DNA from 4 places in the Mesorhizobium sp. P2_E6 genome. Region 1 is predicted to be linked to each of the others. Evidence: predicted binding sites of a transcription regulator. Region 1 holds the regulator's gene; each other region holds the start of a gene.
What was found. Region 1 encodes PhoB, which activates phosphate uptake and scavenging genes when phosphate is short. Its sites were predicted from a motif close to TGTCATNNANCTGTCAT; they were not measured.

Region 1 (2,201 bases):
CCCCGCGAGAAGCGCACGCAGGACTACATCACCGGCCGCTTCGGCTGAGCTCAGGCATACGAGGACTAAGATCATGGGCGAACACACAGTCGCTTCTTTCGACGAGGATCTCGGACAGATCAGCAGGCTGATCCGCGACATGGGCGACCTCGCCGGCTCGATGGTCGGCGGCGCCACCAAGGCGCTGTTGAATTCCGACAACGCCCTGGCGCAGCGCGTCGTCTCCGACGATGCGATCATGGACGCGCGCCAGCGCGAGCTCGACGACCGCGCCATCACACTGATCGCCAAGCGTCAGCCGATGGCCGACGATCTGCGTCATGTCGTCGGTTCGATCCGCATGGCCGGCGACCTCGAGCGCATTGGCGACCTTGCCAAGAACATCGCCAAGCGCGTCGGCACCGTCGGCCTCAGCGTCACCCCGCGCGACCTGTCGCACTCCATCGACGCAATGGCGCAGCTGGTGCTGATCCAGGTGCAGGGCGTCATCGAGGAATATACGGCGCGCGACGCCGCGGCGCTGGCGAAGCTGCGCGCCGACGACGAGCGCATCGACGTCAAGTACACCTCGGTGTTCCGCGAACTCCTGACCTACATGATGGAAGACCCGCGCAACATCACCGCCTGCACGCATCTTTTGTTCTGCGCCAAGAACCTCGAACGCATCGGCGATCACGTCACCAACATCGCGGAAAATGCGTATTATGTTTTGACCGGTACGCAGCTGCCCGCCAATCGTCCGAAGCAGGACGAGACGGCGATGTCCGCGCCGGCGGCATGACGGCAGGGGTGACCAGTCGATGATCGCGCCACGCATCATGGTGGTGGAGGACGAGGAGCCGCTTGGCGTGCTCCTGCGCTACAATCTCGAGTCCGAGGGATACCAGGTCGAGGTGGTGACGCGCGGCGACGAGGCCGAAATCCGCCTCCAGGAAAACGTGCCTGACCTGCTGGTGCTCGACTGGATGGTGCCAGCAGTGTCCGGCATCGAACTCTGTCGCCGGCTAAGAATGCGTCCCGAGACCGAGCGGCTGCCGATCATCATGCTGACCGCGCGTGGCGAGGAAAGCGATCGTGTGCGCGGCCTCTCGACCGGCGCCGACGACTATCTGGTCAAGCCGTTCTCGACGCCCGAGTTCATGGCTAGGGTCAAGGCGCTGTTGCGCCGCGCCAAGCCGGAAGTGCTGTCCAGCGTGCTCAAGGTCGGCGACATCGTGCTCGATCGTGAATCGCACAGGGTCTATCGCAAGAAGAGCGAGATCCGGCTCGGACCGACCGAATTCCGCCTGCTCGAATTCATGATGCGCCATCCCGGCCGCGTGTTCTCGCGCAGCCAGCTGCTCGACAATGTCTGGGGCGAGACGATCTACATCGACGAACGCACGGTCGACGTGCATGTCGGCCGGCTGCGCAAGGCGGTCAACAATGGCCGCATGCCCGATGTCATCCGCACCATTCGTGGGGCGGGCTACGCAATCCGGGAAGATTAGGGATCTGCTGATATTCAGGTGATGCCGGCCTGCGAACGGCAGTCTCCTGCGCTTCCGGTACTCACGGATCCAAATGTCCGCTCCGTTCCGGTTCTCGGAACCCGCCATTCTCGACTCGGCCTAACCTGAATCTCAACGCATCCCGGCGCGTTATTCACGCAACGTTCTTGCCACCGAGGCCGGATCTCGCCTGCGTGCCGGGCGCGAAAATCTCCTGGTCTACGAAGGTCAGTGCCCGTGTGGCGCAGCCTTCGCGGATCAGTGGCAGTTCGTTCGGTTCGGTGTCGAAGGAAATCGATTGCGAATGCTGGCCGCCGGCGGTCTGGGCAATCGCCTCGCGCAATGCCGGCTCGATCAGGTCGAAGGCGGCGGCGCTGACGCCGACCATGGCGACGGGCGCCGGGTCGATCAGCGCGAACAGGCTGCCGAGACCGTAGCCGAGTGCCTCGCCGGCCTTGCGATAGGCCTCGCGCTCGGGTCCATCCCTCTCGCGGGCCGCGGTCGCCAGCGCGCGCATGTCGGCATCACTGACATCGGCGACCGGTTCCGCGTCCTCACTCATCTGCCTTGCGTTGCGCCAGATGGCGTAGTTGCCGGCATAGGCCTCGACGCAGCCGCGCCGCCCGCAGCGGCACAGCGCGCCGTGCGGCCGATGGATCATATGGCCGAACTCGCCGCCCGAGGAATGAGTGCCGGTGAACAGCTCGCCCT
Region 2 (2,201 bases), on a different contig from region 1:
GCGGCCCGGCTCGGACGGTTCGTAGCGGATCGTCGTCATTTCATGGAAAGCGCGCGCCGCGCGTGCCGCCAGCACATGGATGGATTTCTCGGTGTACCGGTTGTCGGCACTGAGATCCTTCGAATCCGACCAGTTGTTCAGCACTTCGTGGTCGTCCCACTGGTAGAACGTCGGGCAAATAGCGCTGAGGCCCAGCACGTTCTTGTCCATCATGTTGTATTTCCACTGGTCCCGGTATTCGTCCAGCGTCTCGGCGACCTTGCGCTTGCCGTCGATCAGCACGACGTTCTTCCACTTGCCGCCCCCGGGCAGGTCGACCTCGTCCTTCATCGCGCCGTCGGCATAGATGGTGTCGCCCGAATGCAGGAAGAAGTCGGGCGTGTGCTTGCCGATCGTGGCGTAAGTCTTCATGCCGGTCTCGTCGATACCCCAGCCTTGGCCGGCGGTGTCGCCCGACCAGGCGAACTTGATGTCGCGCCTGGAAGCGGGCGCGGTGCGGAAGCGGCCGGTGATTGGCTCGGAAACCGCATTGACGTCGGCGAGATCGGCCGCCGTCATGCGATAGAAGATGTCCTGGTCGGAAGCGAGGTCGGTGAGCAGACGCTTGACCGTATAGTCGCTGGCCGGCGAGGTATCGAGCGGCGCAAGGCGGACGGCATCAGTGAAACTTTCGGTCGACGACACTTCGAACATGACGCGCGACGGCCGATCCGTGCGCGTCCACACCATGCCGCTGGTGGCGTCGACATCGCCCGACTGGACGCCATGGGTGAAGGCCGGGCGCTGGCTGGCGCGTGAATAGTATGGCAGCGCCAGGCCGGAGACGCCGACCAGGCCAACGGCGCTGGCCGAGGTGACGAAAGCACGGCGGGTCATCGAGAGCTTGTTCATGGCTGTCTCCTGGATGGCTTGAACGGTGCCACCAAGGTCCAGCCTCAATGTTTCAGGCGCATCTCGAAACCATGACGGTTTGATAACAACCAACAGGCTGGGCACGTTCTCCCCTTCTCCCAGGGGGAGAAGGGGAGAACGCACCCAGTCGCCTTAAGCCGCTTGCGGTTCCGGATCGAAGGCCGGTCGGCTGGTGTTGATCAACAGCGAGATACAGGCGGCGGCGATTGCCGTCATGCCGGCGATCATGAAGGCCAGCTCGTAATTGCCCTGAAGCTCGCGCATCGTGCCGCCGAAGGCTGCGGCAGCAGCTGCGCCGATCTGATGTCCAGCGACGATCCAGCCGAACACGATCGGACCGCTGCGATCGCCGAATGCCTCGTTGGCGAGCCTCAGCGTCGGCGGCACGGTGGCGATCCAGTCGAGGCCGTAAAGCACCGCGAAGATGATCAGGCTGGTTGCCGAGAAGCCGGAATAGGGCAGGTAGATCAGCGACAGGCCACGGATCCCATAATAGACGCCGAGCAGCTTGCGCGGGTCGAAACGGTCGGTGAGCCAGCCCGACAGCGTCGTGCCGATCAGGTCGAAAATGCCCATCATCGACAGCAGGCCGGCGGCCTGCACCTCGCCGATGCCCATGTCGCCGCAGAAGGCGATCAGATGCGTGCCGACCAGTCCGTTGGTGGTGAAACCGCAGACGAAGAAGGTGGCGAACAGATACCAGAACACGCGCGTGCCGGCGGCGCGGCGCAGCGTCGAGAACGTGTGGGCTAGGAAATTGCCCTGCGATGCCGGTGACACCGGCGGCACATCGTCGGCCGCGGCACCATAGCGCACCATGCCGATCGAAGCCGGCCGCTCCGGCACCAGCAGCCAGACCAGCGGCACCAGAGCAGCGGTGGCGATCGAAACGGCGATGACAACCGGCTGCCAGCCGCCCGACTGTGCCAGCGAGGCGATCAGCGGCAGGAACACCAGCATGCCGGAGGCACTGGAGGCCGACATCAGCCCCATGACAAGGCCGCGATTGGTCTTGAACCAGCGGTTGACGATGGTAGCGCCGAGCACGCTGGCGACAGCGCCGGAACCAATGCCCGAGAACACGCCCCAGGTGATGAACAGATGCCAAGGCTTGGTCATCAAGAGGCTAAGCGCGGTCGAGCCTGACATCACCACCAGCGAGGCAAGCAGCGTGCGGCGCAGCCCGATCCGCTCCATCAGGGCGGCGGCGAACGGCCCGGTCAGGCCGTAGAGCAGGATGCCGACACCGGCGGCCAGCGAAACGACGTCGCGGCGCCAGCCGAAACTGT
Region 3 (2,201 bases), on a different contig from region 1:
ACCATGCGCGACGACAGGTACCAGCCTTTGGACCAGGCCAGGGCGCATTCAGGAAGGTAGAAGGCCGCCAGCACGGCAATGGCGGTTGCCCAGAGGCTGACGCCCGCGCTTGCCGCCGCCAACAGCGCGAGTGCCAGCGGCACCACTGCCCCGGTCAGGATTTCGGGTGCGAAAAACCATGGGAAAGTGACGCGGCGCAGGCGCGCCCAACGGGCCTGACGCGACCAGATCTCGTCAAAGGTGCGCCGGCCGAGCGGTTGCTCGAAGGGCGCGGCGACGAGATTGACGCGCAGGCCAAGGCCATTGACCAGCTTGGTCGCGGCAGCGTCCTCGGCGATCTCGGCGGCGAGCGCACGGATGCCACCACTGGCGTCGAGCATCGGCTTGTTCCAGAGCATGCTCTTGCCCTGGGCAAAGCCGAGGCCAAGCGCCTCGCCGGCATATTGCCAGCGCGCTTGCAGCGTGTTGAGGAAAGCGCATTCGACCTCGGCCCAGAAGCCAGCGGGCCGCGAGCCTATCGGCGTCGAGCAGACAAGGCCGGTGTCGGGCCGCCATGCAGCCATCAGGTGCTGCACGTAGTCTCTCGGCATCAACACGTTGGAATCGGCCAGGACAACCCAATCGTGGCGCGCTGCCTCCCAACCCTTGACGCAATTGTTGAGTTTCGGATTGGCGCTGATGCGGTCGTCGCCGATCAGCAGCCGCGCCGGCACCTTGGGAGAACGGGCGATGGCGGCACGGATCAGCCTGACCACCGGATCGTCCGCATGGGCGACGCAAAAGACCAGTTCATAGCGAGGCCAGTCGAGCGAGAGGGCGCGCTCCAGCGTCTCCTGCGTGAACGGCTCGACGCCACGCGATGGCACGATAATCGACACCGGCAGCGGCTTGCCGGCCGGCGGCGCGATGGTGCGGTGGCGCTTCAGACGCGAAGCGGCGAGCAGGATGCTGGCGAGGTTTGAAAGGATGAGAGCGATCGAAAGCGAGGCGGCTATGAGGGTGAGTTCCATCGAGACCTGGCCACTCCAGAAAAGACGGCCCGCGTGATGGCCGTTTTCAACAGTTCGACAGAGCGCCGAGTCGCCCGCTTCGTGCACACCACCATTGTCATGTGTCACTTAAATGACATTCTTTGTCGGCACCTGCCTTTCAGGCCGGGCGCGACAAGACGCGCACGTTGACCTGCTCGCCCGGAGCGAGGACAGTTCGACTTGGATTGTTTTGGAGCCGCTTATGTACCGCGCCGTGACGCGCAACATCGAAGTGCAGGTCAGGCCGTTCTATCTGGAGGACCGTTCGGACCCGTCGGAGAACCGCTATGTCTGGGGCTATCAGATAACGATCGACAACCAGTCGGATGAGTTCGTGCAGCTGTTGTCGCGCTATTGGCACATCACCGACGGCACCGGACGGGTCGAGGAGGTGCGCGGTGCCGGCGTCGTCGGCGACCAGCCCGAACTCAATCCCGGCGACAGCTATCAATACACGTCCGGTTGCCCGCTTTCGACACCGTCCGGCATCATGGTCGGGCACTACACGATGCGCAACAAGCGGGGCGAGACGTTCGACATCGCCATCCCCGCCTTCTCGCTGGATCTGCCGGGGACGCGAAGGACGGTGAATTAGCTTCGCCTCACCGGCCGCCAAGCAGCCGGTGAGGCTCGTTCTCTACTGGGCCGCCGCAAATTCCGCCGGATCGAAGTCATATTGCTTCGAGCAGAATTCGCAGGCGACGTGGATGCCGCCGTCTTCGGTGCTGTCCTTGATCTCCTGCGCCGAGAAGCCCTCGAGGATGCCACGGATCTTGTCCCTCGAGCATGAGCACTGGTCGGCGACCGGTACGCCGCCGAAGACGCGCACGCCATGCTCGTGGAACAGCCTGTACAGCAGCCGCTCGGCGCCGATCGTCGGGTCGATCAGTTCGGTCGGCTCGATGGTGCCGAGCAATGCCAGCAGCTCCTGCCAGGAATTGTCGGCCGGATCGTGGATCTCCTCGCGCGGATCGCCATCGCCGCCCGGCAGGTCCGGAACGCGCATGCGCTCGGGCGACTGCGGCAGGAACTGCGCCAGGATGCCACCGGCACGCCACTGCTCGCGAGCGCCGCCGACGCCAGGCGTCAGCAGCTTGGCCACCGAAAGCCTGATATCGGTCGGAATCTGCTCCGACTGGCGGAAATAGGTGCGGGCCGCGTCTTCCAGCG
Region 4 (2,201 bases), on a different contig from region 1:
GCCGACTGCGAGGCCATCACGCTGATCGCGCCGACCGACCGCGGCATGCTTGGCGAGTTCCGCGCCAGCGGCTACGCGACCTTCCTTGCCAGGCCGGTGCGTGGCGGAACGCTTCTGCGTGTGCTGTTGAGCAGCAATGCTCCCGCCCTCGCCCCGCCGCAGCCGGAAAACCGCCACGCGCCCGCGTTTCGTGCCGTCGGCAACCGCCAGCGCGGCCTGTCGGTGCTGATCGCCGAGGACAATGACATCAACGCCATGCTTGCCCGCGCCACGCTGCTGAAGGCCGGGCATCGCGTCAAGGTGGTCGGCAACGGCAAGGCCGCCGTCGAGGCTGTCACCGGCGCCGGGCACAACCATCGCTTCGACGTGGTTCTGATGGACCTTCACATGCCGGTCATGGACGGGCTGGACGCGATTGCCGCCATCCGCCGCTACGAGGAGGAGACCGCCGTGCCGCCGGTGCCGATCATGGTGCTGTCGGCTGATAGCCAGGAAAAGACCCGCCATGCGGTGCTTGCCCATGGCGCCAGCGGCTTCGTTACCAAGCCACTCGACCCTGACGCGCTGGTCAATGCCGTCGAGGGACAGGTCGCGGCCTAGGGCATGATCCCGAGCCGAAGGTCAGGAACTTCGACAGCCCATCCACCCCGCCCGCTGGCGTAACGTAGCCGGTTGACCGTATTCGCCAGCCGACGAAGTATTGCCCACGACGTCGTATCACGGTACTGTCACAATCCTGTTGCACCTACACCGTATCCCCGTGCCAAGAGGGATGGCTCGAAGGAGAATCCTCGTGCATACAGTTATGCCGGAATGTGACACTCGGCCGAACGCCAGCAGCGCCTTGCTTGCCGGACGTAACGTCGATTCCGTCATAAAGGGCGCAGCACTCGGCCGTATCGGTAATCTCGAAGTGCGGCTCGCCCGCAACGAGGCCGAGATCGCGGCCGCGCAGGAAGTCCGCTACCGGGTGTTCTACGATGAACTCGGCGCCAGGAAGGATTTGTTCCAGGCGCCGGATCGCCGTGACGCCGACCGGTTCGATCCGCTCTGCGACCATCTGCTCGTATTCGATACTTCGCTTTCCGGCCCCGAACATCGACGTATCGTCGGCACCTATCGCCTGCTGCGGCAAGAAATCGCGGCCGCCGCTGGAGGCTTCTATTCCGAAGGTGAATTCGAGCTGACCAAGCTTATCGCCCGTCACCCCGGTCAGCGTTTTCTCGAGCTCGGCCGCTCCTGCGTTTTGCCTGAATATCGTTCGAAGCGCACCATCGAGGCGCTGTGGCAAGGTATCTGGGCCTATATCAACCACTACGAAATCGGTGTGATGACCGGTTGCGCGTCCTTCCACGGCACTGTGCCGGCGGCGCATGCCGAGGCGCTTACCTATCTCGCCCACCACTGCCGGACGAATTCGGCCTGGGACGTGCGCGCGGTGTCCGGGCGCTACTGTTCGATGGATCTGATGCCGATCGAGGCGGTCAATGCCAAGGCGGCGATCGCGGCGATGCCGCCGCTGGTCAAGGGCTATCTGCGCGTCGGCGCCCGCATCGGCGATGGCTGCGTCATCGACCGCGAATTCTCAACGGTCGACGTGTTCGTCGTGATGCCGGTCAAGGAAATCGGCGCCCGCTACGTCAACTACTATGGCGGGGAAGCCCAGCGCTTCGCTGCGTGAACAGCCGAATAGCGAATAGGACGTCGTGGCCGGAGTTGCGCGGCAACAACCGCTATTCGCTACTCCCTATTCGCTATTCCCTCTTTTCACGGAATATCTTCCGGTCGCCGGCCGGGCCGGCTCTTGTAGGGCGGAAACGCCCAGCCGAAGCGAAGCGCGCCGCCGCGCACGGCGAACGCCGCGGCGAAGCCGGCCCATCCTGAGACAATCTGCGGTAAGCCAGCCACATCGCCTGCTGTAAAGATGGCAGCGCCGACGAGCGCGGCCGTGACATAGATTTCGGGCTTCAGCAGCACCGAAGGCTCCCCGGCCAGAAGATCACGCAGGATACCGCCGAATGTAGCGGTAAGCATGCCGGTGATCACCGACACCGCCGGCGAGCCGGTGATGGCGAGCCCCTTGGCCGCGCCCATCACGGAAAACGCGGCAAGGCCGATTGCGTCGAGCCAGAGCAGCAGCTTGTAACGGGATTCGACACGGTGTGCGGTGAAGAACACCACCACCGCCACCACCGCGCAGA

Region 2: AC1D08_RS15090 (alkaline phosphatase D family protein) is a predicted target of PhoB. The motif match lies at 963-979, and genes of this name have one in related genera.
Region 3: AC1D08_RS04380 (ceramide glucosyltransferase) is a predicted target of PhoB. The motif match lies at 1,112-1,128, and genes of this name have one in related genera.
Region 4: olsB (l-ornithine N(alpha)-acyltransferase) is a predicted target of PhoB. The motif match lies at 727-743, and genes of this name have one in related genera.

The regions. Positions count from the first base shown of each region.
Region 1 covers NZ_JBFUEQ010000006.1:124,510-126,710, forward strand. The annotation lists gene pstB (phosphate ABC transporter ATP-binding protein PstB) at 1-48, shown strand, start outside; gene phoU (phosphate signaling complex protein PhoU) at 74-781, shown strand; gene phoB (phosphate regulon transcriptional regulator PhoB) at 801-1,490, shown strand; gene AC1D08_RS16580 (ROK family protein) at 1,645-2,201, opposite strand, start outside.
Region 2 covers NZ_JBFUEQ010000005.1:328,097-330,297, reverse strand. The annotation lists gene AC1D08_RS15090 (alkaline phosphatase D family protein) at 1-891, opposite strand, end outside; gene AC1D08_RS15085 (MFS transporter) at 1,045-2,201, opposite strand, start outside.
Region 3 covers NZ_JBFUEQ010000001.1:933,883-936,083, reverse strand. The annotation lists gene AC1D08_RS04380 (ceramide glucosyltransferase) at 1-1,010, opposite strand, end outside; gene apaG (Co2+/Mg2+ efflux protein ApaG) at 1,234-1,626, shown strand; gene AC1D08_RS04370 (Hsp33 family molecular chaperone) at 1,669-2,201, opposite strand, start outside.
Region 4 covers NZ_JBFUEQ010000007.1:113,146-115,346, reverse strand. The annotation lists gene AC1D08_RS18850 (ATP-binding protein) at 1-600, shown strand, start outside; gene olsB (l-ornithine N(alpha)-acyltransferase) at 806-1,681, shown strand; gene AC1D08_RS18840 (trimeric intracellular cation channel family protein) at 1,768-2,201, opposite strand, start outside.